DNA from 3 places in the Gordonia sp. p3-SID1431 genome. Region 2 is predicted to be linked to each of the others. Evidence: predicted binding sites of a transcription regulator. Region 2 holds the regulator's gene; each other region holds the start of a gene.
What was found. The regulator HspR, encoded in region 2, represses chaperone genes until heat shock. The targets are predictions, from matches to a motif close to ANNTGAGTNNNNNNNACTCANNT.
Positions count from the first base shown of each region.

Region 1: a site for HspR is predicted at 9,936-9,958, ahead of clpB (ATP-dependent chaperone ClpB). Genes of this name have one in related genera too.
Region 3: a site for HspR is predicted at 6,600-6,622, ahead of dnaK (molecular chaperone DnaK). Genes of this name have one in related genera too.

Region 1 covers NZ_JAMBDT010000074.1:12,963-24,603, reverse strand. The annotation lists gene selD (selenide, water dikinase SelD) at 1-221, opposite strand, end outside; gene M4D77_RS17170 (hypothetical protein) at 293-583, shown strand; tRNA gene M4D77_RS17165 (tRNA-Sec) at 617-711, shown strand; gene selA (L-seryl-tRNA(Sec) selenium transferase) at 850-2,166, shown strand; gene selB (selenocysteine-specific translation elongation factor) at 2,177-3,970, shown strand; gene M4D77_RS17150 (HNH endonuclease signature motif containing protein) at 4,173-5,795, shown strand; gene M4D77_RS17145 (zinc-binding alcohol dehydrogenase family protein) at 5,820-6,821, opposite strand; gene M4D77_RS17140 (helix-turn-helix domain-containing protein) at 6,956-7,246, shown strand; gene clpB (ATP-dependent chaperone ClpB) at 7,314-9,866, opposite strand; gene M4D77_RS17130 (hypothetical protein) at 10,128-11,231, shown strand; gene M4D77_RS17125 (glucose-6-phosphate dehydrogenase (NADP(+))) at 11,339-11,641, shown strand, end outside.
Region 2 covers NZ_JAMBDT010000071.1:75-11,715, reverse strand. The annotation lists gene M4D77_RS16740 (LysR family transcriptional regulator) at 1-194, opposite strand, end outside; gene M4D77_RS16735 (diguanylate cyclase) at 567-1,853, shown strand; gene M4D77_RS16730 (FAD-binding oxidoreductase) at 1,801-3,165, opposite strand; gene M4D77_RS16725 (nitroreductase/quinone reductase family protein) at 3,251-3,676, shown strand; gene M4D77_RS16720 (serine/threonine-protein kinase) at 3,724-4,674, shown strand; gene M4D77_RS16715 (amidohydrolase) at 4,679-5,812, opposite strand; partial or broken gene M4D77_RS16710 (FAD-binding oxidoreductase) at 5,926-7,089, shown strand; gene M4D77_RS16705 (hypothetical protein) at 7,128-8,204, opposite strand; gene M4D77_RS16700 (hypothetical protein) at 8,303-9,409, opposite strand; gene M4D77_RS16695 (SRPBCC family protein) at 9,428-9,895, opposite strand; gene M4D77_RS16690 (heat shock protein transcriptional repressor HspR) at 9,940-10,338, opposite strand; gene dnaJ (molecular chaperone DnaJ) at 10,342-11,544, opposite strand; partial or broken gene M4D77_RS16680 (hypothetical protein) at 11,528-11,641, opposite strand, start outside.
Region 3 covers NZ_JAMBDT010000145.1:355-8,884, forward strand. The annotation lists partial or broken gene M4D77_RS22435 (13E12 repeat family protein) at 1-353, opposite strand, end outside; gene M4D77_RS22440 (DUF1353 domain-containing protein) at 454-1,272, opposite strand; gene M4D77_RS22445 (TetR/AcrR family transcriptional regulator) at 1,456-2,061, opposite strand; gene M4D77_RS22450 (DUF4242 domain-containing protein) at 2,163-2,690, shown strand; gene M4D77_RS22455 (acyl-CoA dehydrogenase family protein) at 2,696-3,730, shown strand; gene M4D77_RS22460 (ABC transporter ATP-binding protein) at 3,706-4,440, shown strand; gene M4D77_RS22465 (ABC transporter substrate-binding protein) at 4,437-5,600, shown strand; gene M4D77_RS22470 (ABC transporter permease) at 5,597-6,385, shown strand; gene dnaK (molecular chaperone DnaK) at 6,718-8,530, shown strand, end outside.

The DNA.
Region 1 (11,641 bases), on a different contig from region 2:
ACGACCGGGGTGAAGAAGTCGGCGGTGGAGAGCACCGCGACGTCGTCGCGGATACGCACTGCCGCGGCGTCGTCGCCGTCGTCGAGTCCGACGATGATGTCGTCGCCGACCTGGCCGGTGAGTCCCGCGACCGCCTGCTCGAGCTCGCCCGGCGGGATCTTGCACGCGCATCCACCACCGTGGGCGTAGCCGGTCAGTCGGATGGGTGTCTCGCTTCGCACGGTCACCGTGTCGAGGGTAGCCCTCCGGTAATCTCCGATGCTGTCCTCCGGCGATCGCTACCATCGGGCTCATGAGGCAAGCAGACGGCGAGTACTACGTCACGGCCGGCGAGCTGCAGGCGTTCTGGGAATCCGGTCACCACTACTGGTACATGCGGGAGGACGGGTCGACCGACCTGTACGCCGACGAACTCGATATCACCCACGGCTGGCCCATCTTCCTGATGAAGCGCGACGAGGAGTGGTTTGCGAAGTGGGACGGCGATTTTGAGCGTGCCGTCGATGACGATCTCAACCCGAAGTTGATCCGCCACTTCGAGGAACTCATCACCGAGGGCAACTGGCCGCACCGGCAGGACTGACCCGGCCGCACGTCGGATAGGTTGGGACCGCGTGGAGGCGTATGGGTCCTGGTGGGCTCCCCGGTCTTCAAAACCGAGGAGGTCGAGTATCTCGGCCTGGCGGGTTCGATTCCCGTCCGCCTCCGCCAGGGGGGTCGACCGTGACCCCCGCCGGCTGAGCCGGTGACGAGCGAAGCGAGAGCCACCCCCGCCGGCTGAGCCGGAGACGAGCGAAGCGAGAGCCCACCCCCCGCCGGCTGAGCCGGTGACGAGCGAAGCGAGGAGCCGTGTCGAAGCCCCCCGTCACCGATCCGCGCCGTCGAATTCCGCGAACCGACGCACTGTTGGCCCTGCCCGCGGTGTCCGCGGCGCGTGCACGACTGGGCGACACAGCGATTCGCGACATCATTCGCCAGGCCCAGGACGCGGCCCGCCGCGGCGAGACGCCACCGGATGACGTCGAGCGGATCGTCGTGGAATCGGTCAGCGCGTCGTATGCCTCGTCGATCCGCCCCGTGCTCAACGCCACCGGGGTCGTCGTGCACACGAACCTCGGGCGGGCACCGCTGTCACCCGCGGCGCTCGACGCCGTCGGCGCGGCGTCGGGTTACGTCGACGTGGAACTCGATCTCGAGTCCGGCACCCGGTCGAAGCGCGGGGCGGCCACCCGCAGCGCTCTCCTACGAGCCTGTCCCGCAGCGGAAGACGCGCTGATGGTCAACAACGGTGCGGCCGCATTGGTACTGGCGACGACCGCGCTGGCGGCCGGGCGTGCAGTCGTCATCAGTCGTGGCGAGATGATCGAGATCGGCGCAGGTTTCCGGCTCACCGAACTGATCGCGTCGACAGGCGCCCGGTTACACGAGGTCGGCACCACCAACCGCACCCACGCACGCGACTACGCCGACGCCCTCACCGACGACGACGTCGGAGCAATTCTCAAGGTGCATCCGAGCAACTTCCGGGTCGAGGGCTTCACCAGCGAGACATCGCTCTCCGAGCTGCGCGGCCTCGCCCGGGCGCACGGCGTGCCCGTCGTCGCCGACATCGGCAGCGGACTCCTGCAACCCGACCCGCTGCTGCCCGACGAACCCGACGCCACCACGACACTCGAATCCGGCGCCGACCTCGTCATCGCCAGCGGCGACAAACTCCTGGGCGGACCACAGGCCGGACTCCTCCTCGGCGATGGAGCGCTCGTTCAGCGTCTCGCGAAACACCCACTCGCACGGGCCGTTCGCGCGGACAAGCTGGCACTGGCTGCGATGGAGGCAACCGTCGGCGGGCCACGACCCCCCGTCTGGGAATACCTCCACGCCGATCCCGACAGACTTCGCGTGCGTACCGAATCCCTGGGCACGGCAGTCGGATTCCCGATCGTCGCCCATGACGGACGGGTGGGTGGCGGTGGCGCACCCGGCGTGCCGCTGCCGGGGTGGGCGGTGCGGCTTCCGGTCGCAACGGCCGCCCGCCTACGCGTCGGCGATCCGGCCGTCCTACCCCGCGTTCACGACGACGCGTGTCTGGTGGACCTGCGCTGCGTTCCCGAAGCCGACGACGTGCGGGTACTCGCCGCGATCCGACAGGCTCTGGGCGCGTCGTGAAGTCGCGCTCGTGAAGTACGTGGTGGCCACCGCCGGACACGTGGACCACGGGAAGTCCACACTGGTGCGTGCTCTGACCGGGATCGAGCCGGACCGATGGGAGGAGGAACGACGCCGCGGGCTGACGATCGACCTCGGTTTCGCCTGGACCACACTGCCTTCCGGTGCCGACGTGGCCTTCGTCGACGTCCCCGGCCACGAGCGGTTCATCCCGAACATGCTGGCCGGCCTGGGCCCGGCGCCCGTCGTCCTGTTCGTCGTCGCCGCGGACGAGGGATGGAGCGCCCAGTCCGACGACCACCGTGATGCCGTCGCCGCCCTCGGCATCGAGTACGGGCTGCTGGTCATCACCCGAGCCGACCGGGCCTCGCCCGACCGCGTTCGTGAAGTGATCGATCTGTCGCGTGATCGCCTCAGCCGCACCGGCCTTTCCGATGCGCCGGCGGTCGTGGTGTCGGCGCCCGATCGCGTCGGAATCGACGAACTGCGCACACGGCTCGACGCCGTCTTGGCCGGGACATCACCGCCGTCGACCTCGGGGCGTGTCCGGTTCTGGATCGACCGGGTCTTCACCCGCACCGGCGCCGGCACCGTCGTCACCGGCACCCTATCCGCCGGGACCATCTCGGTCGGCGACACCCTGGACCTGCTCACGGTTGACGGCCGCCGGCGACTCGATGTCCGTGGATTGCAGAGCGAGGGTGCAACTCTCACCAGCGCCGGCCCGGTCAGCCGAGTCGCGATCAATCTGCGCGGCGTCGGCGTCGACGACGTCTCGCGCGGCGACGCACTCGTGACGCCCGGAGCCTGGCACACCTCCGCAGTCGCCGATGTCCGGCGCGTGAGCGGCATGTCCTTCGAGGAGGCACCGGAACACCTCGTCGCACACATCGGCACAGCGGCGCTACCGGTTCGGTTGCGCCCCTTCGACGGCGACCACGCGCGTGTGACCCTCGCCCGTGCCGTGCCGATGTCGCGGGGCGATCGGGTGGTGCTCCGGGATCCCGGCCAACGGATTGTTGGCGGTGGCGTCGTGCTGCACCCCGATCCCCCGGCGCTGACCCGGCGCGGCGACGCAACACGGCGCGCTGCCTCGCTGGCGGCCATGTCCGACGGCGCCGGGGCCGCCGAAGAAGTGCATCGGCGTGGCGCGATGCGCGTCACCGATCTGACGCGACTCGGCCTGGTCGACGACGCCGAGCCCGCTCCCCACGGCGTACGAGTGATCGGCGAGTGGTGGGTCGCCGAAACCTCCCTCACCGCCTGGGCGGAACGGCTTCACGCCGCCGTCCGCGAACTACATCAACGGGACCCGTTGTCGGCCGGGCTCTCTGCGGCCGGCGCACCCGCGCTGCTCGGGCTCCCGGACACGACGCTGCTGGCGACCGTCATCTCGGAAGCCGGGCTGTCATCGTCCGACGGGCACCTGGCAATCCCGGGTCACAAGCCCTCCCTGGGTGATGCCGACGACGCGGTCAGCGCACTGGAGCGCCGGCTCGCCGACCACCCGTTCCGTGCACCCGAGGCCGATGACCTCACCGCACTCGGCTTGGGCGCCCGAGAACTCGCCGCCGCCGAGCGCACGGGCCGAATTCTCCGTTTGCGCGACGGTGTCGTGCTGTTGCCGACCGCCCCCGCCCTGGCGATGCGCATCCTCGCCTCGCTCGATCAGCCGTTCACCACCAGCGCCGCTCGTCAGGCGCTCGGAACCACTCGGCGCGTGGTCATTCCGCTACTGGAGTACCTCGACGCCCGCGGTTGGACCCGCCGTCTTGACGCCGGGCACCGGGAGGTCGTGCGCTGAGCAACGGGCGGTGGTCCTGTCGTACAGGTCGCCGTGTGAATCGCGGGAAGAGCTTCCGTCCGAGGCCCCTACCACACGACACCGACAAGTCGACATCAACGAATAGCATTGCACAGCAGTATGTTTGGCCTTGCCGCACGTCTGGATTGGTGTACACTCGAACCTACATTCGCAGCAACGGTTCTCGGAGGAGGTGACCGTCATGCCCAGCACCGCACACGTCGGTGGCGACTCGACAGCGCCGCAACCGCGTGCCGTTGAGTTGGTGGCCGATCTCCACCGCACCCTCGACAAATTGCAGACCGTGGATCTGTCGCCGTGTACCGATGCCGAACTCGCTGAGGTGGCCGCGGAGACCGAACGCGCCATCGCTCGTCTGACCGTCGCCGGGGACCGGCAGATCGATCAGGCCGTCGCCCGCGACCTGCCACGCAAGGCCGGCTGCCGCACCCTGATGCAGTTCATGACCCACCGGCTACGAGTGTCGAACCCGATGCGCCGCCGTAAGCATATGGACGCCACCGCCCACCGGACCAGCCTCGGCGGCGAGGTCCTCCCACCCGAATACCCCTGTCTCGCCGAAGCGTTCGCACAAGGCACGGTCGGCACCGCGCACGTCCAGGCCGCATTGGACGTCCTCGACCGCATCCCGGGCACCATCGACCACGACATCAAGGTCGCCGCTGAACGACAGATGGCCGAAATCGCCGAAGCCCACACGCCTGCCGAGATCACCCGGCTCGGCGCGCGGCTGCTCGCCCATCTCGACCCCGACGGCACCCTGGCCGACGACACCGACCAGAAACGACGCCGCGGCCTGTGGATCGGTCGGCAACGCGCCGACGGCACCGCCAAGATATCGGGCACCCTGACACCCGAACTCGTCGCCCGGCTGACGATGATGTTCGCCGTCTGGGGCAAACCCGGACTCAACAACCCCGACGACCCGCAGTCGCCTCGCGGACCGGCCGGCACCGCCGACCCCGACGCCCTGGCCTCGGCAGCCGACCGCGACGGCCGCACTCTCGCCCAGACCAATCACGACGCCCTCGACGCCGCACTGGCCGCAGGCTTCGCCGACGGAACACTGGGAACCTCGCACCGAGGCCTGCCCGTGCAACTGATCATCAAAGCCGACCTCTCCGACCTGACCCGCGAAGCCGGACTCGCCACCACCGCCACCGGAACCCTGCTGCCCATCCGGGACTTGATCGCGATGGCCGCCGACATGCAACCCTGGCTCGCGATCTTCAAAGACGCCACCACCGTCCCCCTGCACTTCGGACGGGGCAAACGCCTCGCCACCCGCGAACAACGCCTGGTCTCCTTCGCCCGACCCGACGGCGAGGTGTGCTCGGCTCCCGGGTGCGATCAGCCCGCCACCCAGGTCGAGCTTCATCACGCCGAACGAGACTGGGCCAAGGGCGGACTCACCGACATCGATGACCTCGCACCGGCCTGTCCCCGCCACAACCGCATGGTCGGCGACCAACCCGGCCAGTACACCACCCGGATCGTCCGGTCCGGGCCAGACGAAGGCCGCTGCGCCTGGCGACTCAACGTCGAACCCGGCGCACCGCCCAACCCCGAATACATCAACCGCCGACCCGACATACCCAAGCGGTTGCAGGCCCACCTGGCACAGGTGCGGCGAGAGATCCACGGACGCACCACGTCCGGCGACGAGCCACGCCCACATGACGCGCGCCGCTCATGGCTGAAAACCAGCCACGTCATCGACGTCCGACCACCCCGACCCGGACCACGCACGCCCCGGCCCTCCCTCGTCGAAGCACACCTCATGGAGTTACTCGCCACCTCGTGAAGTTCGCCGGCTCATCCGCGGTGGTCAGCGCGTGAGGACCACCTTGCCGATCGCCCCTCCGGATTCGGAGACTCGGTGCGCTGTACGAAGATTCTCGATCGTGAAACCAGCCAGTTCACGGTTGACAGTGCTGCGAATCTTGCCGGCGTCGACGAGTTCGGCGACCCGGCCGAGGATCTCGTGTTGTGAGTCGTCTTCCGGTGCGAACAACGGCTTGGAGAACATCAACTCCCAATGCCAACTCTGGCTCTTCTGCTTCAGCGGGAGGGTATCGAGACCTTCGGGCTCGTCAATGGCGACGACCTGACCGTGTACACCCATGATGTCGGCATAGGACTCGACATTTCCGTCCGAGTGGGGCGAGAAGATGTAGTCCACACCGCGCGGAGCGTATGCCCGCACGTCCTCGCGCAGGCGTCTCGGGTCGACGACGTGGTGGGCACCGAGTCCTCGCGCCCATTCCTGCGACTCAGGCCGTGACGCGGTTGCGATCACGGTGAGATCAGTCAGGGTCCGGGACAACTGAATGACCATCGAGCCGACGCCCCCGGCACCCGCCACCACGACGATCGTTCCCGAGTCCGCGGAATTGACCCGCAGCTTCTCGAACAACGACTCCCAGGCAGTGATCGTGGTCAACGGCAGTGCGGCAGCCGCGCCGAAGTCGAGGGACGACGGTTTGCGCCCGACGATCCGCTCATCGACAAGATGGAACTCGGCATTCGTTCCCGGCCGATCGATCGAACCGGCGTAGTAGACCTCGTCCCCGACGGCAAACCTCGACACCTCGTCGCCGATCCCGACGACAATCCCCGCCGCGTCGAATCCCAGAACACGCGGCGGATCGGAGTCACGCAGGCCTGCACGCACTTTGGTGTCCACCGGGTTGACCGAGACCGCGCGGACCTCGACGAGGAGATCGTGCGGACGGGGGGCCGGCACCGGCATTGTCGTCTCGGCGAACGCGCTCGGGTCCTCGACGGAGTTCGCAGCGACCGCGACCAGGGCTGTCATCTCTCGTGTCATGGCGCTAAGGTATCCCCACGACCCCAGTTACCCGCAAGGGCTCCTAGTATCCAATAGAAAGCATCGAGGCCAGCGCCATGTCACTACCGTCCCATCGCGGAGACGCCTACTCTGCGTCGTGTCCCTGCCGAGGGATGCTCGACCTTCTCGCCGACAAGTGGAGCGCCCTGGTCATCGGCGCCCTCCGCGATCGACCGATGCGGTTCGGAGAGCTCCGCGTGCGGCTGGACGGGATCAGCCCCAAAGTCCTCACGGCGACTCTGCGTCGGTTGGAGACAGCCGGGATGCTCACCCGCACCGTCTATCCGGCGGTCCCGCTGCACGTCGAATACGAACTGACGGAACTCGGGGTGGACGCCGCCGGGCCGCTGGACGCACTGCGCCTGTGGGTAGAGGACAACCTCGACCGCTTCCCACATCCGTAGCCGGCGCAGACAAAGGGACCCATCCCGAAGGATGGGTCCCTTTGTCATTCACTTGTCAGTCACGAACTCAGCCGAGTACCAACGACTCTCCGTCGGCACTGACGTTGACCGGCACGACGTCACCGTCGCGGATGTCGCCGGCGAGCAGCTGCTTGGCGAGCTGGTCACCGATGGCCTGCTGCACCAGGCGGCGCAGCGGGCGAGCACCGTACAGCGGGTCGAATCCGCGTGCGCCCAGCCATTCCTTGGCCTTGGTCGACACCTCGAGGTCGAGGCGACGCTGCGCGAGGCGCTTCTTGAGCTGGTCGAGCTGGATGTCGACGATCGACACCAGTTCCTCCGGGCTCAGGGCGTCGAAGATCACCACGTCGTCGAGACGGTTGATGAACTCCGGCTTGAACGCCGACCGCACCGCCATCATGACGTGATCCTTGTCGCCCCCCGCACCGAGGTTCGAGGTGAGGATCAGGATGGTGTTGCGGAAGTCCACCGTCCGGCCCTGACCGTCGGTCAGTCGACCTTCGTCCAGTACCTGCAGCAGCACGTCGAACACGTCCGGGTGAGCCTTCTCGATCTCGTCGAACAGGACCACCGTGTACGGACGACGCCTCACCGCCTCGGTCAGCTGGCCGCCGGCCTCGTACCCGACGTAACCGGGCGGAGCACCGACGAGCCTTGCCACGCTGTGCTTCTCGCCGTACTCGCTCATGTCGATGCGGACCATCGCCCGCTCGTCGTCGAACAGGAACTCGGCGAGCGCCTTGGCCAGCTCGGTCTTACCGACACCGGTGGGGCCGAGGAACATGAACGAGCCGAGCGGCCGGTTCGGGTCCGCGACACCGGCGCGGGCACGACGCACCGCGTCGGACACCGCCTGCACCGCATCCTTCTGACCGATGACCCGGTGTCCCAGTTCCTCTTCCATGCGCAGCAGCTTGGCGGTCTCGCCTTCGAGCATGCGTCCGGCCGGGATTCCGGTCCACGCCGACACGACCTGGGCCACGTCGTCGGGTCCGACCTCCTCCTGCAGCATCACGTCCTGAGAAGGATCCGTGCCGGTCTTCTCGATCGCGGCCTCGAGCTCCTTCTCCAGTCCGGGGACGCGACCGTACCGCAGCTCGGCGGCGCGTCCGAGATCACCGTCGCGCTCCGCGCGATCAGCCTCGCCGCGAAGCCTTTCCAGCTCCTCTTTGAGGTCTCGGACCGCGTCGATCGCGGTCTTCTCCGACTGCCACCGGGCGGAGAGCTCGTTGAGCTTCTCCTTCTGGTCGGCCAGCTCGGCGCGGAGCTTCTCGAGCCGCTCCTTCGACGCCGCGTCGGTCTCCTTCTGCAAGGCGACCTCCTCGACTTCGAGACGGCGGACGATCCGCTCGACCTCGTCGATCTCGACGGGGCGCGAGTCGATCTCCATCCGCAACCGCGACGCGGCCTCGTCGACGAGGTCGATGGCCTTGTCGGGCAGGAAGCGCGAGGTGATGTAGCGATCGGAAAGCGATGCGGCAGCGACCAATGCGGAGTCGGTGATGCGCACGCCGTGGTGCACCTCGTACCGGTCCTTCAGGCCGCGGAGGATGCCGATGGCGTCTTCGACCGACGGCTCGCCGACGTACACCTGCTGGAAGCGACGCTCTAGTGCGGCGTCCTTCTCGATGTACTTGCGGTACTCCTCGAGGGTGGTGGCACCGACCAGCCGCAGCTCACCACGGGCGAGCATCGGCTTGATCATGTTGCCGGCGTCCATCGCGGAATCGCCTGTCGCACCGGCTCCGACGATCGTGTGCAGCTCGTCGATGAAGGTGATGACCTGTCCGGCCGACCCCTTGATCTCGTCGAGCACGGCCTTGAGCCGCTCCTCGAACTCGCCGCGGTACTTCGCACCGGCGACCATCGAACCCATGTCGAGGGAGATGACGGTCTTGTTGCGCAACGACTCCGGCACGTCGCCGGCGACGATGCGCTGCGCGAGACCTTCGACGATGGCGGTCTTGCCGACGCCGGGCTCACCGATGAGGACCGGGTTGTTCTTGGTCCGCCGGCTGAGCACCTGCACGACGCGCCGGATCTCGGTGTCGCGGCCGATGACCGGGTCGAGCTTGCCCTCGCGGGCGGCCGCGGTCAGGTCGGTCGAGTACTTCTCGAGAGCCTGGTAGGTCGATTCGGGATCCTCGGAGGTGACCCGTGCGCTGCCGCGCACGGCGACGAACGCCTCGCGCAGAGCCTGCGGAGTCGCACCGAGGTTGTGCAGCAGTTTGGCGATGTCGGAATCACCGGTCGCCAGGCCGACGACGACGTGCTCGGTCGAGACGTACTCGTCGTCGAGCTCACCGGCCAGCTGCTGAGCTGCGGTGACGGCCGCGATCGATTCGCGGGATAGTTGAGGCGTCGAGCTGGCGCCGGACACCGTCGGCATGCGATCGACCAGAGCCTGGGCCTGCGCACGAACGCTCGACGGGTCCACGCCCACTGCCTTGAGCAGCGGCGACGCGATGCCGTCGGACTGATTGAGCAGTGCCACGAGGATGTGGGCCGGTCGCACGTCGGGGTTGCCAGCACTGGCCGCCGCCTGCACAGCAGAACTCAATGCTTGCTGCGTCTTGGTGGTGGGGGTGAAGCTGTCCACTCGCGTGCACCTTTCTCTTAAGTCCAACAGGCTCAAGTATGAGCCATACGCGGTCTACAACGCCAACATAGTTGAGTGCATTCCGCTCAAGCCTGAAGTTTCTGTGACATAGACCACTTGCTCCAGGATGTCGGGGGTTGGCGATCCCCCGCCCTCACAGCCGTCCAGGCTCGGGACCCGACGCCACAGACTCTCCGGAACGCGACAAACCGATCCGCAGTATTGAACGACGCACAAGTCGGGCGCCTATTCTTGAGCCCGATGTCACAGCTTTCACGCGACAAGAAGAAGCGCCGCGCCCAACGTAAGCGCAAACACGACTCCGGCAGTGGCAACCACTCCAACGTGGTACCGCTTTTCGGCACAGCAAGGCGACACGTTGCTCCCGAATCATTCAAGTCGTGGCTCCGCGATGAGGTCTTCCCCGGCGACGAGGAAGCTGTCACCCACATCGGGGCGTACGCGTTCATCGTGCTCGACGCCGTCGGGCAGACGAACCCCGGTTTCGATCCGCTCTCCTGGACTACCGACGACGTCGACACCATGGTGTCGATGCTCAACCACATCGAGTCGAACCAGCAGCAGGACGCCAAACCGCTCGCCATCGCGATCGAGACGCTGCGCCGCTACCTGGTCGAGACCGGCATGTGGCTCAGCACCGAATCCGTATCGGCCTATGCCGCCGAGCAGTTTGCCCTTGCCTCCGGGCTCGAGTTACGGACCACGACAATCGAGGAAGTCGACGAGGCCACCGAACGCGCTGCCCTCCTGGACACACAGCCCGTCCGGCGGGTCACCGAGCTGTTGGACTGGCTGGGTCCGCACCGCCCCACCACGCAGAGTCGGTGGCTCAAACCGGCCGAGGCCCGCGACCTCGCCCGCCGACTCGACATCGACTTCCCCGCTCACGTCAAGAGCATGAGCGACGTCGCGTCGTTACATCACCTGTGGGGCTTTGCCCAGGCCCTCGATATCGTCGAAGCCAATACCTCGAGCGCACGTCCCGGGCGCGCCGCCCATCTGTGGCGGGACGAGCCCCGGATCGACGTGCTGCGGGTGGGTCTCACCGCATGGGTTCGGTCCGGCTTTCCTCGGGAATACAACCCCGACATCGACTTCTCGTCGTCCTTGATCGGCGTGGTCATTAGCGGACTCGGCGATTCACCGCTGAGTATCGCCGAGATCAACGCCTGGGTCCCCAAACTCGGACTCAGCGAGTTCCTCGTCGAGGCAATCCATCGTCGGCTCGAGTTGTACATCGAAGAAGGCTGGCTGACGCTCGAGGGCGACAGGTACGTCGTTCCCGTCGCGTTACGCCCTGCCGTGGTATCTGCGCTCCCCCTGCCAGGACCTCCGCAGGACTAGACTTGGCCGGCGGCGCAGGGATCCGCTGACGTCCACAGTGCGCGATCGGTAACGGAATCCAGCACACATCCCGCACTCTGCACATCTGTTCGCGCAATATGGATTGAGTGACCACAGACAACTCCACCGGGCCGGTGATCTTCATCCTCTTCGGGTCGACGGGCGACCTCGCCAAGCGGATGGTCCTGCCGTCGCTGTACGAACTCCACCGGCGAGACCTGCTCCCCGACGGATGGCAGCTGATCGGCAACGGACGCGGCGACCGGACCGACGATGAATTCCGGCAACATGTGAAGGACGCGATCGAGGAGTTCGGTCCGGACGGGTCGGTGTCATCGGACGAATGGGAAGCGTTCGCCGAGACCATCCGCTTCGCCGGCGGCGGGTTCACCGTCGACGACCCCGGCCGT
Region 2 (11,641 bases):
CTTCGGCGCGACCGCGAGAAGAGCTCCACACCGAGGTGTCGCTCGAGTTCGCGGATCGCCGAGGAGAGCGCTTGCTGGCTGATGAACAGGTCATCCGCGGCGACACGAAGGCTGGGCGCCTCCATCACCACGACGAACATCCGCAGTCGTCGGAGGTCGATATCACGTAGTCCGGGCTCCCCGGGACCATTCATCAACCATCTCCTGTCAGTTATCCCGATTGATGTGATTGTAGGTTGACCATCGAGCCAATATGCTGAATTCCGCGAGGCCAGGTTCGCGCCGGCCAAATCGCATTCGGACTACCTGCTGGGGTCCCTCCCGCGGAGGGGACGGGAGGACCCCAGCAGGAGGCGGCTGATCGGGCCCGATCGGCACGGCCGTCTCAGCGCGCATCAGATCGACGGCGATTCTGCCGATTCTTACATCTTTCGCTCCGTTGGGTCATATCGCCGATTTCGAGAAAGAAACGATCTTTAATCGTCCTCTAAACTCCGTAACGTGTGTTCGACGATTCTTCGTCGCGACATGCATGCGCGTCACGCGCATCACGAGTGAAAGAGGACGTGGCCATCGAGCACCGACAACGCGGAGACCACGAGGAACGGCCCGCCGCACGTTTCCGGGCTCTTCACCACGGGCCGGCCACCGGTGAGATATCCGGACACCCCCACCTTTTCTACGACAACGCCGATCACGTCCTCAAACAGGTCCGGATGCGCGAATGGCATGTCCGCGTCACCATCGCCGTACTGGTCGCGGTCTGCGGAGCGCTCGGCACGATCGCGCTCTTCACGCCGAGTGGCACACAGGGATCCGTCCCGCGCTCGATCGCCCTCGGCATCGTCGCCGCCACCACGATCCCGATGGCTTTCGTGGTCAGCCGGGTCCACCTCGGCGTGATCTGGTGGACCAAACAGTCGTCGATCAGGGGGTTCAACACCCTGTTCGTCCTATGGGCCGACGCTGTGCTGACCGTCGCGATACTCGCCATCTCCGACATCATCCTGGCCCAGTTCTGCGCCGTGATCTTCGCCGTCATCGGGTCATATGTGGCGCATTTCGTCCGGTCCCCGGTCGCGTACGCCCACATGATCTACTCGAGCATCGCGGTCTGCGCGATGGGCCTCATGTCCTGGGCAGACGGCACTCCGGTGTTGAACGTCCTGTTCACCACACTCGCATTGTTGGTCGTCACCAATGGCACAACGGCCCTTCATCGCAGTTACACATCTGATTTCCAGCGATCGCTGAAACATCAGCTCATCATGGCGAATACCGATCCGCTCACCGGATTGCTGAATCGTCGCGGCTTCATCTACGCGACGACGACAATGCTCCGTCGCAGCCCCGGCCACCCGTTCGCATTGGTCACCGCGGATGTCGACCGGTTCAAGGCCATCAACGACGAACACGGTCACGCGATGGGTGATGACGTCCTGGAGCGGGTCGCGGCGATTCTGCAAGGGGCCACGGACGAGAAGTCCCTCGTCGCGCGACTCGGCGGTGACGAGTTCGCGATCGCGACGCTCGCCGACGAGACCTCGGTGCGCGCGCTCGCCGAACGCATCCGTGCGCGGCGCATCACGATCCCCGGTGGTGCGACCGCGACGATGAGCCTGGGGATCGCCGTGGGTGCCACACCAGGCGGCCACATGTCCGTCGACGACGCCGACGCCTTCATCCGGCACGAGTTCGACGTCGCCGACCACGCGCTCTTCGACGCCAAGGCCGCAGGCCGCGACACCTATGTGGTGGCGGGGCGCACCGCCACCCCCCGGCCCACCGAAGGACGCCCACCTACAACAGCACGCCCGGGTTCAGCAGACCGTCGGGGTCGAGAGCCTGCTTGATCCGAGCCGTCAGTTCCATGACGTCGGGCCCCACCTGGTCGGGCAGCCAGCCCTTCTTCAGTCGCCCCACCCCGTGCTCGCCGGTGATGGTGCCGCCCAACTCGATCGCGAGGTCCATGATCTGACCGAAGGCGACCTGCGCGCGCTCCGCCTCGTCCACATCGGCGGGGTCGAAGACGATCAGCGGGTGCGTGTTGCCGTCGCCGGCGTGGGCGATCACCGAGATCATCACCCGGTTGTCGGCCGCGATCTCGGCGACACCGTCGATGAGGTCGGGCAGCGAGGGCAGCGGTACGCCGACATCCTCGAGCAACAGCGATCCCAGCTTCTCCACCGCCGGGATCGCCGCGCGGCGGGCCGCGGTGAACGCCTCGCCCTCGACGGGGTCGTCGGTCGCGAAGACCTCGCCGGCGCCATTGGACTCGAACGCCTTCCGGATGAACTCGACCTCGGCCGCGCCGGCCGCACCCGGGGCGTCGGACTGGGCGACGAGCAGCGCCCCGGCCTCTCGGTCGAGGCCCATCCGCAACAGGTCCTCGACGGCGTTGATGGCCACCGAGTCCATGAACTCGAGCATCGCGGGACGCATGTCCCCGGTCACCGCCAGCACCGCTCGGCTGGCGTCGTGCACCGAACCGAACACACCGACGACGGTGCTCGCGGGGCCTTGCGGTGGCAACAGCCGCAGGGTGACCTCGGTGATGATCCCGAGCAGCCCCTCGCTGCCCACGAACAGCTTGGTCAGCGGCAGGCCCGCGGAGTCTTTGAGCTGCTTGCCGCCGACGCGTACCGCCCGGCCGTCGGCCAGCACCACCTCCAGGCCCAGGACGTAGTCCGTGGTGACGCCGTACTTGACGCAGCACAGTCCGCCCGCGTTGGTGGCGACATTCCCGCCGATCGAGCAGATCTCGAACGACGACGGGTCCGGCGGATACCACAGCCCCGACGCGGCGGCCGCGGCCTTCACCTCCGAGTTGAACAGTCCGGGTTGGACGACGGCGGTGCGCGTCGCCGGGTCGACGTCGATGTCCCGCATCTTCTCGGTGGACAGCATGATCGCGCCGTCGACCGCCGTCGACCCGCCCGACAGACTGGTACCCGCACCCCGCGTGATGACCGGGACACCGTTGGCGGCACACCAGCGAACGGTGTCCTGCACTTCGGCGGTGGTGGTCGGCCGAACCAGCGCGAGCGGGGTGCCGGCCGTCGGATCGGCGGCACGGTCCTGCCGGTAGCCGGCGAGGATGTCGGCGTCGGTGACCACCATGCCGTCGGGAAGGGAAGCGGCCAGCGAACTCGGGTCGGCACTCATCTGTTCAGAGTATTCGCAGACCGAACGACCACGGTTTCAGATTGATACATGGCCGGAAACGCCGGGCACCGCGACAATGAGCGACGTGAACGATTTCAACGCGACCGTCATCAACGAGTTCCGCTCCAACAACGGGCATGTGGACACCGCCGGCTTCGGCAAGAACCTGGTGCTCCTGCACACGCTGGGCGCCAAGTCCGGCGAGCCGCGGATCAGTCCCCTGTTCGCCCTGCCCGACGCCGACAGCTGGCTGGTGATCGGCTCGTACGCCGGTTCGCCGAAGGCCCCGGCGTGGGTGCACAACCTGCGGGCACATCCCGAATCGGTCGCCGTGGAGGCGCCGGCGGAGAACGGCGTCGAACGGCTCGACACCGCGGTGACCGAAGTCGAGGGTGACGACTGGGAACCCGCGTGGCAGAAGTTCATCTCGGCATCCGAGCAGTTCCTGAAGTACACCGAGACCGCGCAGGGCCGCCGGTTCCCGATCTTCCGGCTGACACCAGCTCGCTGACCCCGCGGTTACCGCCGTCGGCCCGCGAACGCCACTACCCTGGCAGGGTGTTCGAGGTTGGCGAGAGCGTGGCCGGCTTCACCATCGACGACTTCCTCGGTGGCGGGGCGAGCGCCGATGTGTTCCGGGTCCATCGCACCGGCGACGACGGGGACCCATCGTGCGATGGGCCGCTGGCCCTGAAGGTACTGCACCCGAACGCGTCCGACCACGCGCGGGTCCGGGAGCGCTTCGAGCGGGAATTCGGGATCGCGTCGCTGCTCGACCATCCGCACATCGTGCGCATGATCGAGCACGGCGAGATCGCCTCGCCGCGCGGGTCGCTCGGGCCGCGGCACCTGCCGTCGATGTGGCTGACCATGCAGTACATCGGCGGCCCCGCGGCGACCGCACTCGTCCCCGAGCGCGGCGACGAGCCGGACATGGACACCATCCTGCGGGTGGCGATGCAGATCGCCGATGCGCTGGATCATGCGCATTCGCAGGACATACTGCATCGCGACGTCAAACCCGCGAACATCCTCCTCTCCCGCACCCCGCGATCTGTGGGTACACCCCTCGACGCCTACCTCTCGGACTTCGGGATCGCCCAGTTCCTCGACGACACCCGTCCACTCGCGCGCAACGGTCGTGTGCAGGGTTCCATCGGCTACGCCTCGCCCGAACTACTGCAGGCCCAGAAGCTCACCCCCGCAACCGATTTCTACGCATTCGCGTGCACGCTCGTCGAACTCATCACGGGCACACCGCCGTATCCGCGGAACACCGCTTTCGCGATCACCTATGCCCACCTCAACGACGACCCGCCGAAACTCACCCGACGCCGCCCCTGGCTGCCGTCGGCGATGAACTCGATCTTCGCCAAGGCGCTGGCGAAGTCACCGGAGGACCGGTATCCCTCGTGCACCGCCCTCGTCGAGATCCTGACCCGGCTCATGCGGGACGTGCCCGTGCCGGAGTCGCCGCAACGCTCGACCTGGTGGCCCCGCGGCCGGTGAGCGGTCAACCCGCCGCGTCATCGATCGTATAGACACGAACAGCGGTGTCGCGGAAGATCTTCCGCAGAGCCTCCGAACCCCACTGGGACACACAGTCGACGAGCGCGCCGACCAGCACGTCGACCGCGGCGTTGGGCCGGTCGATCGGATAGTTGGACCCGAACATGATGCGGTCCGACCCGAAATGGGTGACGATGTGCTCGACGAAGGGACCGATCATCTCGGCGAGCGTGGCCTGACCGCCGATGTTGCCCCACCGTTCGTGACCGTAACCCAGTATCGGCATCGCCAGACCCGACAGCTTGACGACGACGTTGCGGTGGTTCGCGAGGGTCGTCATCCGTTCTCGCCACAATCGCCAGATGTCCGCGCGCGCAGCGGCTGTCGCGCCGGTGCGGACACCGACGGGACCGAAGACCCCCGCCGGGATGCCGAAGTGGTCGAGGACGATCGTCGTGTCCGGGTACTCCCGGGCCAGCAGGATGACGTCGTACAGCTGATGGGAGTACACCGACGCCTCGAAGACCAGATCGCGGCTCGCGAGTTCGGCGAACCCCTCGAGGAACGCCGTCGAGGACAGCAGGTTGTCGGTGTCCCCGCCGTCGCGGACTCGCGGATCAGGATGTCGGGACGCGACGATGCGGATGCCGCGGAACCGCGGGGAGGCCGCGAACTGTTCGTCGAGCATGGTCGCGAACGTGCGGGTCCGCGGATCGCCGTGCGAGATGACGGCGCCGAGGCGGGGGGTACCGGCCTGGCCGAACGGCAGGCTCTCGAGATATCGGGTCTCCTCGACGGCGGTGCTGTCCACCGGGGGCTCCGCGGCGTCGGCGACCTCGCGGCGCCAATGCGACTCGACGTGCACCACCGTGTCGATCGGTACCCCCACCACGGTCGGCACCAGCGCCGCATCGGTGGCGTACTGGCGCGGCTCGTAGGCCCGGGCCACGGTGCGCGGGGTCAGGATGTACTCGCGGTCGGCGCGCGAGACCACGAGCGGAAACACCCGGTCGCCCAAGGTGGGGACGAACCCGTACAGCCGCGACGCCCGCGTGGCCGCCCACGGGGTACGCCGCGGGTTCCAGTGCTGCACATGGGCATCAACGATGCCCGTGAGGACCCCTTCGAGGGACGTCATCCCCGTACCTTGCCATACCTCATCACTGTCCGACATGGGATGCCGGATCATGAATTGTGCCGTGTTGAGGACTATCTTGAACCGGGCGGGGAGACGAGCCGCGACGGAGGTGTGATCTTTTCGAGATGGCGACACATACGCGCCACGCGCTGCATCAGCTGCGGACGGCTGTCAATCGACAGCCCGACCGGTTCGTCACCAACGTCTACACCCGGATGTTCGCAATCGATCCCGACCTGCGTGACCTGTTCGGGGTATCGATGGCGGCCCAGCGAGTGGCCTTCCATCGGGTCATCGACCATGTGCTGGAAGCGATCCCGGCCGAGTCGGGTCACGCCGAACTCGTGGAGTTCCTCGCGCAGCTCGGACGCGACCATCGCAAGTTCGGGGTCGAGCCCGAGCATTACCACGTGATGTACGCCGCCCTGATGGGCGAGTTCGGCAGCCTCATGGCCGGTTACTGGGACGCCGAGACCGAACAGACCGTCTCGCAGGCGATGATGCTGGTCACCGGGGTCATGAGGGGCGCGGCCGAGAGCGCGACCCATCCCGCGCGCTGGACCGCCGAGGTCGTCGAGAAGTACCGGATCACCCGGGACCTCGCGGTCGTCCGACTCCTCGCCCACTCGCCGCTCACGTTCAACACGGGCCAGTACCTCGAGGTGCACACCCCGCAATGGCCCAAGCAGTGGCGCAATCTCTCCCCCGCGATCCCGCCCAACCCGGCCGGTGAACTGGAGTTCCACGTGCGTGCGATCCCCCGTGGAACGGTCAGCACCGCGATCGTGAGCGAGACCAGCATCGGCGATGTGTGGACCCTCGCCCAGGGGCACGGGACGCTTCACGTCGACCGCGACAGCAAGGTCCTCATGGTGGCGGGCGGGACCGGGCTCGCACCGCTGCGGGCGTTGTTGATCGAGATGTCCATGCGCGCGGATTCGCCGGAGACGCACATCTTCTACGGCATGCGCTACCCGGGCGAGCTCTACGACCTGACCGTCCTGCGCCGCATCGCGTCGACCAATCCCTGGCTGCGGGTCACCGCCGTGTCCCAGGAGGAGAGCGATCCGTGGTGGATCAACGCGGTGGCGACACCCGCCGAGCTCGGCATCGACCACGAGATCGGCACCCTCGCCGACGTCGTGGCCCGGTCCGGTGACTGGCAGGACCGTCAGGTGCTCATCGCGGGATCACCGCAGATGATCGAGAACACCCGACGCACGCTGATCATCGCGGGCGTCCGGGCCAGCCGCATCCAGCACGACCCGGTGTTCTGAGCCGGCACAAGAGTTGACTTCCCCGAACCGGTTGCGGCTCAGGGGACTTCGAGGCTCGGCTCGCCGCCGGCCGGAGCCGTGACCGTTTCGGTCTCGGTCACGGTGTACGTCTCGGGAGCCGACTCGGTCACCGTCTCCGTTCGAGTGACCGGACGCGGGGTGCTGGTGACCGTCGTCGTGCGGACGGAGGTCTCAGTCTCGGTCTCGGTGACCGTCGCCTCCTGGGTCGAGGTGACCGCTGCCGGTGTCTCGGTCACGGTGACGGGCGCGGGTTCGGCGACCGTCGACTCGGCGGTGAGGATCAGCGTCATCCCGACGGCGGCCAGGAACACGGCCGCGCCGATGGCGGCGCCGACGAACCACCAGCGACGTCCCGTCGACGTCCGCGGAGCGACGGGGGGTGCTGCCGCGGCTACCACCGCGGCGTCGGCCGCACCGAGGGCCGAGGCCAGCGCCGGGTTGTCCGCGACGGTGACCGGGCGTTGCGCCGCGTACTCGAAGGCCGGCGCGATGCCGGGGAGTTGCGCGCCGGGGCCGACCACGATGACCGACGTGATGTCACGCCCGCGCGGCAGGCGGGTGACCGCCGTCGCGAGCCGGGTCGCCGCGTCGGGGTCGGTGACCGAGGCGATCTCGCCCGGCGCGAAGTCGGTCGTGCCGAGGACGGCGCCGGAAGACGTGTCGACGGTGGCGAGGGTCGTGCCGGCGGCCGGCGCGGCATCGCGATCCAGGTCGACGACGGCCACCACCCCACCGCGCGCCGCATGCGTGCATGCGATCTCGGCGAGTGCGGCGGCATAGCCGGTGACGACGACCTTCTCCGTCCACGACGGCCCGGTGCCGGCGCCCGGCGCGAAGGCCCGAGCCAGGTGATCGCGGACGTCTGCGCGGGACGCCGAGATCCCGATGCGGTCGACCTCCACAGGGACGGAATCGACGAGTTCGAGGATCGCGGCCTCGGCACCGGCCGCCGACGCGTCCGGAAGGTCGACGAGATTGCTCGCCAGGACGTGGCCGTCGGCGTCGCGGACCACCGAGCTGATCTGGTCGTCGACGACGGAGATACCCAGGACCACGAACCCTGGCATCGGACCGTTTGCCGGTACCTCGGACATGGTTCACCTCCCGTCGCCGACCTTGCTGTGGCGTTCTGACCCGCAAGCCTAGCGGCTGACGCGAGGACCGGGGCATCCGGCTGTGTCCGGCGTCCGGCTCAGATCGACTCGGCAGCGTGCTGGGTGTACGCGGCGTCGCGCACCGCCTCGTCGGTTTCCAGGCCGGCGCCCAGGGCGCCGCCGACGGTCGCGAGGGAGCACGTCAGCCAGGCAACCTCCAGATAGTCGGTGAAGCCGACTGGGTGGTCGAGCGTCGCACCGATGACCTGCGGCACCACGAGGCAGAGCGCGCCGATCGCGGACAAGACGAACAGCGCCGCGTAGAACGCGCCCACACCGAGAACGACTGTGATCATGGTGACGATGTTGAACAGCACCACCTGTTCTCGCGTCTGTCGGGAGCCGCCGCGTTCCCACAGGTCGGCGCCGATGATCAGGGTCGCGGTGATCGCGATGATCGAACCGAGTGCCACGCCGGTGAGCCGAATCCCACCGAAAGTGTCTGCGAGCAGCCAGATGTCGGCGGTCACCAGTGCGAAAACCCCGGCCGCGATAGCGCCGGTGAGTGCGCGGCTCAGGCCGAGTGCCAGCCGCCACGGGCGGTTGGCGCGCACCATGCCGGTGAGCAGACGCAGGTTCCCGGTCAGGACACGCGCGGTGAACGCGGTGCCCGCCTCGTCGACGTCGGTCCCGAGTTGGCGCACGCGATGGCGCAGCGCCGACCGCGCCGGCGACTTCTGGTGACCGCGGAGGTCGTCGGCGTCGGCACCGAGGAGTTGACCGACGAGTCCGGTGATGATGCCGCGGGCCCGCTGCCGCACTCCGGTGGCGCCGAGCGCCGGCACCGAGAGGACCGCGACGCCGTGCACTGCGTTGGCATGCGCGACGACCGGACGTTTGCCGACGTGTAGCGGCAGGTCGGTCAGGCAGAGCACCAGATCCCACTCGTGTTCGAGCAGAAGATCTCTTGTGGCGTCGACGATCTCGGCGTCGCCGGCCGGCGGCTGTACGACGCCGGCCTCGAGGAGATCCAGCTGCCAGCGCGCGCCAGGGAAGGTCGTCTGGATGTGGTCGGTGAGGTCGGCTTCGATGAGCTTGCGGGCGAGGTCGATCGCCTGGCCCGGCGCGGCGACGATGCCGAGGACGACGACGGGTTCATCCGAGGTGCCGGGCTCGGGGAACGACTCGGGGGAAGAGGAGTCCATCAAGGGTGACGGTCCGGCTCAGGCGAACCGGGCCGCGAGGGCCCGCAGGGTGCCCTCGATCCCCTTGCCGTTCTTCTTGTCGTAGCCGATGAGTTCCATGATCTTCGGTACCCGGAGCGTCGAGTAGTCGAAGGTCTCGGTGACCGCGGTCGTGGTCGGTGACGTCGACTCGAGTTCCCACCGCCAGCGGTGCCCCATCGGGTGCTGCCATTCGACGACCCGACCGGGTTCGAAGTCGGTGACGGTCGAGGTGATCTTGTACGGCACGCCGTACTGCTTCATCCCGACGCTGAAACGCGCCCCACGGGTCAGCGTCTCGGGCCCGTCCACAGGGGTGTCGCGGACCGTGCCGGAACCGTCGAGCTCCGGATGCCGATGCGGATTCGACACGAGCGCGAACACATCGGCGGCCGGGGCGTTCACGACGACCCGGCGCGAGACCTTGTGCGGGCCGGAGTCGACGGTGGTGACGGGTTCAGAAGCCATACGCTCAACGTTACGCACGTCCGTGGGCTCGCGTCGAAACCACGTCAGTCGGTGGTGCGTTTGCGTCGCGGCTGCCAGACGACCAGGGCGTTGGTGCGCGGCACCGGGACGAGTTCGCCGCCGCGGCGGGTCCGCGACGCTTGCACCTCGTCGGTCAGCTCGCGCACGCGGTGCTGGAGCGCCTCGACCTGATTGCTCAGGTCGATGATGCGTTTGATGCCCGCGAGGTTGACGCCTTCCTCCTGCGAGAGACGCTGGATCTCGCGCAGGAGTTCGACGTCGCGGGACGAGTAGCGGCGACCACCGCCACTCGTCCGTTGCGGGGTGACCAGGCCCAGTCGGTCATAGGTCCGCAGGGTCTGGGCGTGCATGCCGGCGAGTTCGGCGGCCACCGAGATCAGGAAGGTCGCGCCGTCGCCGTCGAAGTTGCTCGCACCGGCCATGACTCATCGCCCCCAGTCCGCCCGCGGGTCGAAACCGCTTGCCCGCTCGGCCTGGTCGTAGGCGCGCATCGCCTCGACCGCGGCCTCGTCGAGCTTGTTCGGAACCGCGACCTTGACGGTGACGAGCAGGTCGCCCGCCCCGCCGGAGCGCTTGGGCACCCCACGACCGCGCACGCGCAGCGTGCGGCCGTCGGTGGTGTTCGGCGGGATCTTCACCCCGACCGAACCCTCCAGGGTCGGAACCGAGACCGTCGCTCCGAGAACGAGTTCGGAGATCCGCACCGGCAGCTGCACCCGAAGGTCGTTGCCGCTGCGGGTGAACTGCTTGTGCGGGGTCACGTGCACGACGACGTAGAGGTCACCCGACGGGGCGCCACGACGACCGGCCTCGCCCTGCCCGGCGAGCCGGATGCGTTGACCGTCCTCGACGCCGGCGGGGATCCGGACGTTGATGGTGCGCGCCCGGACCTTCACGCCGCTGCCGTCGCAATCGGTGCACGGGTCGTCGATCCGCGACCCGGTGCCCTGGCAGTCCTGGCAGGGCTCGCTGAATCCGAACGCGCCCTGGTTGCGGCTCACGAACCCGGAACCGTTGCAGTTCGCGCACACCCGCGGACTGGTCCCGGGCTTGGCGCCCGAGCCGTGGCAGGTGGTGCAGGGCGACGGACTGGTCACCCGCAGGGGGACGGTCGTGCCGAGCGCGGCGTCGGAGAACGAGAGCGTCGTCTCGGTCTCGAGGTCCTTGCCACGACGCGGCCGGCTCGCCGTCGAAGTACGTTGCGTTCCGCCGCCGCGGTTGAACAGGCCGTCGAAGATGTCGCCGAAACCGCCACCGCCGCCCCCGGTCTGCGCCCCGCCGAACAGGTCGCCGAGGTCGAAGTCGCCACCGCCGCCGGTGGTGTAGGTGGTTCCGCCGCCGGGGAAGCCACCCGGGAAGCCGTTGCCGCCGCCGCGGAATCGTCCGCCGGCGAACATGGCGCGTGTCTCGTCGTATTCCTTGCGCTTCTCGGCATCGCCGAGGACGCTGTGGGCTTCGGACACCCGCTTGAAGCGCTCTTCGGCCGCGCTGTCACCCGGATTCGCATCAGGATGCAGCTCGCGCGCGAGCTTGCGGTAGGCCTTCTTGATCTCTTCAGCCGAAGCGTCAGAAGCAACGCCCAGGTCCTTGTAGAAGTCGTGTTCTAACCACTCACGTTGTGGTGCCACCAGACGTCACCTCCTTGAGTTCTGTTGTCTGGATTGATGTTTCAGTTGGGGCCACCCTCTCCCTGGGGTGCGAGCCGACCACCTGCTCCCTGAGGTG
Region 3 (8,530 bases), on a different contig from region 2:
TGGTGCGGCCCGATGATGCCGTCGCGCAACGTCTCCAACACCCGCGGCAACCGATCACGAAGACACAGTGCCTCGTCGACCAGCATCCCCGCCCGGTAGCGGGTGATCCCGGCCTCGCGCGAGACCCGGGCGACGATGTCACCGAAACCGTCGGAGACGTAACTGTTGCCGACGGTGGTCAACAGCCGATCACACAACACCAGGATCGTCTGGTAGCGGCACCACGCCAGATACGACTCGCCCGCGCGGATCGACCCCAGACGCTGCATATGGGTGGCGGTGTCGGCTTCGGCCGGGCGGGCAGGATCGACCCCGGCGAGGAACTCGCCCGGCAGATCCGTCCATGCCCCCACAGTGACTCCCCCGAAGTCGTTGCCGCCCGGCCTGGTTGACCGGTCCAACTGATACATCCAAGATAGACCCGACCACCGACAAGAATGCTCGGCCGAGCCGCTACGTGAGCCCGACGGTGCGAGCGATCCTCTCCGACAACAGATACAGCGCATAGGCGAAGTAGGCCACGATCGCGGCGGGCAGGACCCACAAGGCGGCCACGGCCGCAACGAGACTCGCCGCCCACTGGCGCCCCCACAGCGGCGCGGCGACGAAGATCATCAGCAGGGAGAGCGGGAGAGAGACCGCCGGCGATGATGTCGGCCACGACCAATCGAACAGCAGCGCCCCGCTCGAACCGACCGCCGCGCAGATGCCGACGAGGCTCAGCACCAGCCACCCGACCACACTGAGACGTCGCCATCCGCGGGCGACCCATCGCGTGCGAAGTGCCACGGCCGACCACATGATCCACCGCTTGAGCCAGGGGACGCCGGACGCTCGCATCATCTCGCGGAAGAACCGGTCGGACAGGGTGTCACTCCCGAGCGCGCCGGAGTTGACGGTGCCCGTGATGAGCTCGTCGTGGATGAGCGCCGCGAGTGAGTGTCTGCCGTAAGGGTTCTCGAACCAGCGCAGGAACCGGGGGATCGAGGCGAGGTCGGTGGGGTTGTCGTCGCCGGGCACAAACGCGCGGGCCGCGTCGACGGCGCCCCGCGCATCGGCTTCCGTCTGTCCTCGCTCGACCAGTTGTGTTACCAGGTACTCCTCGACCGCGGGATCGGAGAACCGAAAGGCGTTGCGCACGAGAAACTGTCGCTCGTCGATCTGCGCGATCTCGACCTCGCCACGCCCGGTCGGGTCGTCGACCTCGAAGCCCGACGTCGGCGCGACCCGCCACGGCACCCATCGCGGATCGCTCGGTGTGGTCTCGTTCATCGCCACCTCCGCGTCGAGGGGATGAACTGACGGTAGCCGGGTGCGACCGGGACGAGTGGGTAACCAACAGCGCGGCGTGTTGCGAGGTGGCTTCGACACGGCTCCTCGACCTCGACGCGCTCCTTCGTCGCTTGCTCGGCCCGGCGGCTGCGCTCGTCGCCTGCTCAACCAGCGGGGCTGGCGCTACTCAACCAGCGGGTGACGGTCGAGGAGTGCCTCGACCAACAATCGGCCCGTCTCGATGGGGGCGGTCGAGCGAGCCATCTTCGACCCCGAGAGCGCACCGTCGTAGACCACCTGGATCTGTCGCGCGGTCACATCGGGCTCCGGGGCGCCGAGGGTGCGCAGGTTGTCGCCGAGGGTGTCGAGGAGCCACGCGCGGTGCGCAGTGATGGGAGGCAGGTCGGTGTCGGGGAACTCCGTCGCGGCGTTGGCGTACTGACAGCCGCGGAAGTTGCGGGTCGGGGCCCCGGCGATGGCGAGGTCGAAGAAGGCCAGGATCCGCTCGCGCGGATCGGAGACGGCCTTCGTCGCCTCGAACCACCGGTTTTGATCAGCCTGATCCAAACGCTCGAGGTAGGCCACGACCAACCCGTCCTTCGAGCCGTACGCGTTGTACAGACTCGCCTTGGCGACCCCGGACTCGCGCAGGATCAGGTCGATGCCGACCGACCGTATGCCCTGTGCGGCAAACAGTTCGGTGGCGGTGGCGAGCAGTCGATCGGCCGGGCTGCCGGGCCCGGCAGCAGAGGTCGCGCGGCTGGTGCTCGCCTGTGCGGGGTTGCTCACAGCGCCAAGGGTAGACCACGAGACGCCATAGACAGACCGGTCTGTCTATGCCAGGGTCGGTGCGGTCACCAGCGGGCACACCGACGCAGAAAGGCTCACCCATGGCGCTCTTCCTCTTCGAACTCGAACCTGCCGACAGCGACGCGGGCAGAATCGAAGAACTCATCAAAGGACTCGACGCACATCTGCGGACCGCCGGCGGCGAATTGATCGAGACGCAGGTGACCGAAGGCGCCGCGCGACTGTTCGTGATCGCCGAGTTCGAGGGGTGCCGGGCAGCCGGATTGGACGAGGTCGAGGACTTCCGGGGGCTCGTCGCGGCCGGCCCGGACGAGGTCCGGCTCGTCGGTGCCGACCTCGACGAGCTGAAGAAGGCGCGTCCGACCGCCGGCTACCTCGTCGAATGGGACATCCCCGACGCCATCGACATGGAGACCTACCTGGCCCGCAAGAAGGCGAACTCGCCGAAGTACGCCGACGTCCCCGAGGTCAGCTTCCTGCGGACCTACGTCCGCGAGGACACCGACAAGTGCCTGTGCTTCTACGACGCCCCGGACGAGGCGGCCGTCCGTCACGCTCGTGAGGTCGTGTCGACCCCGGTGGACCGCCTCCACCGGCTACAGGGCTGACCGGTATGGCGCCGACGCTGACCGATGAACTCGGCGAAGTCGTCGCATCCGTGGCCGACCGCGCCCGCGACCTCGACGCCGGGCACACCGACACCCGGGTCGACATCGCCGCGGCCGGTGCGGCCGGCCTCCTGGGCCGGGGAGTGGTCGACGGTTCGCTGACGTCGATGATCGACGTCCTCGAACGTGTGTCGGCAGTGAGTCTGTCGGCCGGATTCTCGCTGTGGGCGCAGCGGATGACGATCGAGTACGTCGCCCGATCGCCGGAAGCGTTGCGGGAGAGGCACCTCGCGTCGCTCCTCGGTGGCGAGCGGATCGGTGTCACGGCCATGGCGGCCGGTCTGAAACAGGTGGCCGGGCTCGGCGACGTACCCATCACGGGGCGTCGCGGCCGGGCGGGGGTCGTGGCGACCGGACCGATCCGCTGGGCGTCGAACGTCTACGCCGAGTCGCTGATCGTCCTCCCGGTGCGCACCGGTGACACGACCCTCGTCGCGGTCGTCGACGCGGACGCGCCCGGCGTCGAGATCCGTTCCGCGCCTGACCTCATCGGTTTGGGATCCACCGCCTCGACGTCCCTCGCGCTCACCGACGTGGTGATCGAGGACGAGAACGTGATCTCCGACGACCTCACCGGGTTCGTCCGGGGTATACGTCCGGTGTTCCTGCTGCTGCAGTCCGCGTTCTGCAGCGGTGCCATCGGTGCCGCACTCGACGGTGCCGTCGAGTCCTTGGCGGGGGTCAACGAGGTGTTCCGTCCCGAGTTCGACGACCGGACGGCCGAATTCGAGTCGATACGTGCACGTCTCGCGACGTTCGCCGCCGATCCGACGACACCGTCGCCGGCCCAACTGATCCGGCTGCGCCTCGACGCCGCCCGAACCGCGGTCGCGGCCTCCCGGCTCGAGGCGACCGTCCGCGGCGGTGCGGGTTATGCGACCGCGAGCGCCACCAACCGGCGGTTCCGGGAAACAGCTTTCATCCCCATCCAATCACCCTCGGAAGGACAACTGCGGTGGGAACTCGCGCAGTTCGAATAACTGGTGGCCGCAAAGCCTTTCGCGACACCGCTGTATTGTCGGGCATCGACCTCGCCGTCGACGACGGGGAGTTCGTGGCCGTCCTCGGGCGTAGCGGCAGCGGAAAGACCACGCTGTTGCGTGTGCTCGCCGGCCTCGAGACCCTCGACGCCGGCAGCCTGGAGTGGCGGGACGAGTCCGGCGGTGAGCGACCGCACACGGGGGTCGTCTTCCAGCGCGCGCTGCTGATGCCGTGGCTGACCGTGGAAGAGAACATCCGGTTCGGACGGCGATTCGCCGCGCACCGAGCGTCGTTCGAGAACGACTACGCACTCGGCCTGTTGCGCCGCTTCGGGCTCGACGGTCTCGCCGACCGCTACCCCGATCAGCTGTCGGGCGGTCAGGCGCAACGCGTGGCGATCATCCGTGCGGCGGCGATCCGGCCGAGGTTGCTCTTGCTCGACGAACCGTTCAGCGCGCTCGATCCGGCGGTGCGCGGCGAATTGCGCAGCTGGCTGGCCGAATTGGCCGCCGAACTCCGGATCACCGTCGTCCTCGTCACGCACGACGTCGACGAGGCGCTCGAACTCGCCGACCGGATCGTCCTGCTGTCCGAGACCGGTCGCATCGGTGGGGATTGGCGGCTCGAATCCGGTCTCGGCCGAGACGATCCCGACCGGCGCGCGGAGATCCTGACGCACTTCGGTCACCAGGTGGGGCAGCAGGTGTGAGCGCGCCCATCTCACGCCGACTCCTCCTGGCCGGGGTCGGTGGCCTCACCGTCGCGGGCGGCATCGGCGGCGTCGTCGGTCTGGGCCGGGCGGCCACGGCAGCGCCACCGGGTGCGTCCGATGCACTGCGGGTCGGCTACCTCCCCATCACGGATGCGGCGCCGCTTCTCGTCGCACACGCCGCCGGACTCTACGACCCCGCGGCCGTGAGTTCGACGAAACCCGTGCTGTTCCGGATCTGGTCCTCGCTCGCGGAGGCCTTCGTGACGCGCAAGGTCGACGTCGTCCATCTGCTGATGCCGATGGCGGTGGCATTGCGGTACGCGATGCACAGCCCCGTGCAGGTGTTGGGCTGGAATCACACCAACGGATCGGCGCTGACCGTGGCGCCCGACATCGTCGACCTCGAGCAACTCGCCGGCTCTCAGGTGGCCATCCCGGCATGGTGGTCGATCCACAACATCATCCTGCAGCGGATGTTGCGGACCCACGGACTGCGACCGGTCATCCGTACCGGGGCGTCCCGGGGTGACAAGACCGTCGAGCTGATCGTGATGAGCCCCTCGGACATGGTGCCGGCGCTGGCGAACGGGTCGATCGGCGGTTACGTCGTCGCCGATCCGTTCAACGCGATGGCCCAGGTGCGCAAGATCGGCCGCATCCACACCTTTCTCGGCGACGTGTGGCGACAGCACGCCTGCTGCGCGCTCCTCGTCCATCAGTCGGCCATCGACGAACGACCCGCCGCGGTCCAATCCCTCGCCGACTCCGTGGTCGCGGCTCAGCACCACATCGATCTCGATCGTCCCCGAGCCGCCGCGGAACTCGCCGGCGGTTATCTCCCGCAACCGAAACCGGCCATCGCCAAGGCGCTCACCTACGACCCGGCCGACTTCGCCGTGAGCAACGTCGACTGGCAGCCGCAACGACTCGGATTCCAACCCTTCCCGTTCGCGAGTTTCACCGAGCGGCTCGTCACCGAGATGGACAACACCCTCGTCGACGGTGATCGCCGCTTCCTCGGCCGTCTGGACCCGGCGACCGTCCATGCCGACCTCGTCGACGACCGATTCATCCGTACTGCCATCGGAATGCGCGGCGGTGCAGCCGCTCTCGGACTACCCGCCGATCTCACGAGAACCGAACAGGTGACGCCATGACGCTGCTGACCCAGGACGAGACCACGACGGACCCGCGCCGGCGATCCGGTTCCGCCATCGTCCCGCCGCTGATCGCGATCGCGGTGCTCGTCGCGATCTGGTGGGCGACGACCACCGTCGTCCCCGCGGCGGACTCCCTCGCCCGCCAGTTCGCTCCGCAGCAGGTGTTCCCGGCGATGCTGGAACTCCTCGATCGCGGCGTGCTGCTGCCCGACATCGGACTGAGTCTGTGGCGGTTGCTGATCGGTCTTCTGATCGCCGTCGTGCTCGGGTTCCCGCTGGGCCTGCTGATCGGCCTGAGTCTCACCGCGGAACGCGCGGCGAATCCCATCGTCGCCTTCCTGCGGATGATCTCCCCGTTGTCGTGGGCTCCGGTCGCGGTGATGGTGTTCGGCATCGGCGACGAACCGGTCATCTTCCTGATCGCGATCGCGGCGATCTGGCCGATCGTCATCAACACGGCCGCCGGCGTGAAGTCGATCGACCCCGGCTTCGTCGAGGTCGCGCGATCGTTCCACGCCACCCGGACCGAAGTCCTCGTGTCTGTGGTGATCCCGGCGATCCGCGGGAACGTGCAGACCGGTATCCGTGTCGCGCTCGGCATCGCCTGGGTGGTCCTGGTGCCTGCCGAGATGCTCGGCGTGCGCTCCGGTCTCGGCTACCAGATTCTCAACGCCCGCGATCAGCTGGCGTACGACCAGGTGGCCGCCCTGATCGTGGTGATCGGCATCCTCGGCTTCCTCCTCGATGCGGGTGCCCGGCTGGTGCTCACCCGACGACGCTGAGCCCCGCCGACGGCCTCGCGATTCGTATGACGTTGTGCCCGGAAACCGGGCGCAACGTCATACGCGTTTTCGGCCCGGCGGACATTGAGCGACATCCGCTCAACTTTCTTCGACGATCCGGGAACAATCCGTCGGCCACCCCCGTTACACACTTCGAGAAACCTGAGCGACGAAGACTCAAGTCGGTTTGACTCGGATCTACTTTTTCAGTAGGACATGAGTCGGACGCACTGAAGTCCGGTCCCGCAGAGTTTCGCCACGACATCCCCGCGGTCGCGAGACCCCGGGACAAGGACTCGGGTGCACACCCGCAAACTAGGAGGAAGCCAAACATGTCTCGTGCTGTTGGAATCGACCTCGGTACCACCAACTCGGTGGTGGCCGTGCTCGAAGGCGGCGAAGCCGCCGTCATCGCCAACGCCGAAGGCGCACGGACCACCCCGTCGGTGGTCGCGTTCGCGCGTAACGGCGAGGTGCTGGTCGGCCAGCCCGCCAAGAACCAGGCGGTCACCAACGTCGACCGCACCATCCGCTCCGTCAAGCGCCACATGGGCGAGGGCGACTGGACCGTCGAGATCGACGACAAGAAGTACACCCCGCAGGAGATCAGCGCGCGCACGCTCATGAAGCTCAAGCGCGACGCCGAGTCGTACCTGGGTGAGGACGTGACCGACGCGGTCATCACCGTCCCGGCCTACTTCAACGACGCTCAGCGTCAGGCCACCAAGGAAGCCGGTCAGATCGCCGGCCTCAACGTGCTCCGCATCGTCAACGAGCCGACCGCGGCCGCCCTCGCCTACGGACTCGACAAGGGCGAGAAGGAACAGACCATCCTGGTCTTCGACCTCGGTGGCGGCACCTTCGACGTCTCGCTGCTCGAGATCGGCGACGGCGTTGTCGAGGTCCGCGCGACCTCCGGCGACAACCACCTCGGTGGTGACGACTGGGATCAGCGCGTCGTCGACTGGCTCGTCGAGAAGTTCAAGAGCCAGAACGGCATAGATCTGACCAAGGACAAGATGGCCCTGCAGCGTCTCCGTGAGGCCGCCGAGAAGGCGAAGATCGAACTCTCGAGCTCGCAGAGCACCTCGATCAACCTGCCCTACATCACCGTCGACGCCGACAAGAACCCGCTGTTCCTCGACGAGCAGCTCTCGCGCAGCGAGTTCCAGAAGATCACCTCTGATCTGCTGGAGCGCACCCGCGCACCGTTCCAGGCCGTCATCAAGGATGCGGGCATCTCCGTCGGCGACATCGACCACGTCGTGCTCGTCGGTGGTTCGACCCGTATGCCGGCCGTCACCGACCTGGTGAAGGAACTGACCGGTGGCCGCGAGCCCAACAAGGGCGTCAACCCGGACGAGGTCGTCGCCGTCGGCGCCGCACTGCAGGCCGGTGTGCTCCGCGGTGAGGTCAAGGACGTGCTGCTGCTCGACGTCACCCCGCTCTCCCTCGGTATCGAGACCAAGGGCGGCGTGATGCACAAGCTGATCGAGCGCAACACCACGATCCCGACCAAGCGGTCGGAGACCTACACGACCGCTGAGGACAACCAGCCGTCGGTGCAGATCCAGGTCTATCAGGGTGAGCGCGAGATCGCCTCGCACAACAAGCTGCTCGGCAGCTTCGAGCTCGGCGGCATCGCTCCGGCCCCGCAGGGTGTCCCGCAGATCGAGGTGACCTTCGACATCGACGCCAACGGCATCGTGCACGTCACCGCGAAGGACAAGGGCACCGGCAAGGAGAACTCGATCCGCATCCAGGACGGTTCCGGCCTGAGCAAGGACGAGATCGACCGCATGATCAAGGACGCGGAGGCTCACGCCGACGAGGACCGCAAGCGCCGCGAGGAGGCCGAGACCCGCAACCAGGCGGAGTCGCTGGTCCACCAGACCGAGAAGTTCCTCAAGGAGAACGAGGACAAGGTCCCGGCGGAGCTGAAGGAGAAGGTCGAGGCGGCCGTCGCCGGGGCGCAGGAAGCGCTCAAGGGTAACGACACCGCGGCGATCAAGTCCGCGATCGAGAAGCTGTCGGAGGAATCGCAGGCCCTCGGCCAGGCGATCTACGCCAGCGCCGCTGCCGAGTCCCCCAACGGTGAGTCCGCCGCGGCCGACAGCGATCCCGACGTCGTCGACGCCGAGGTCG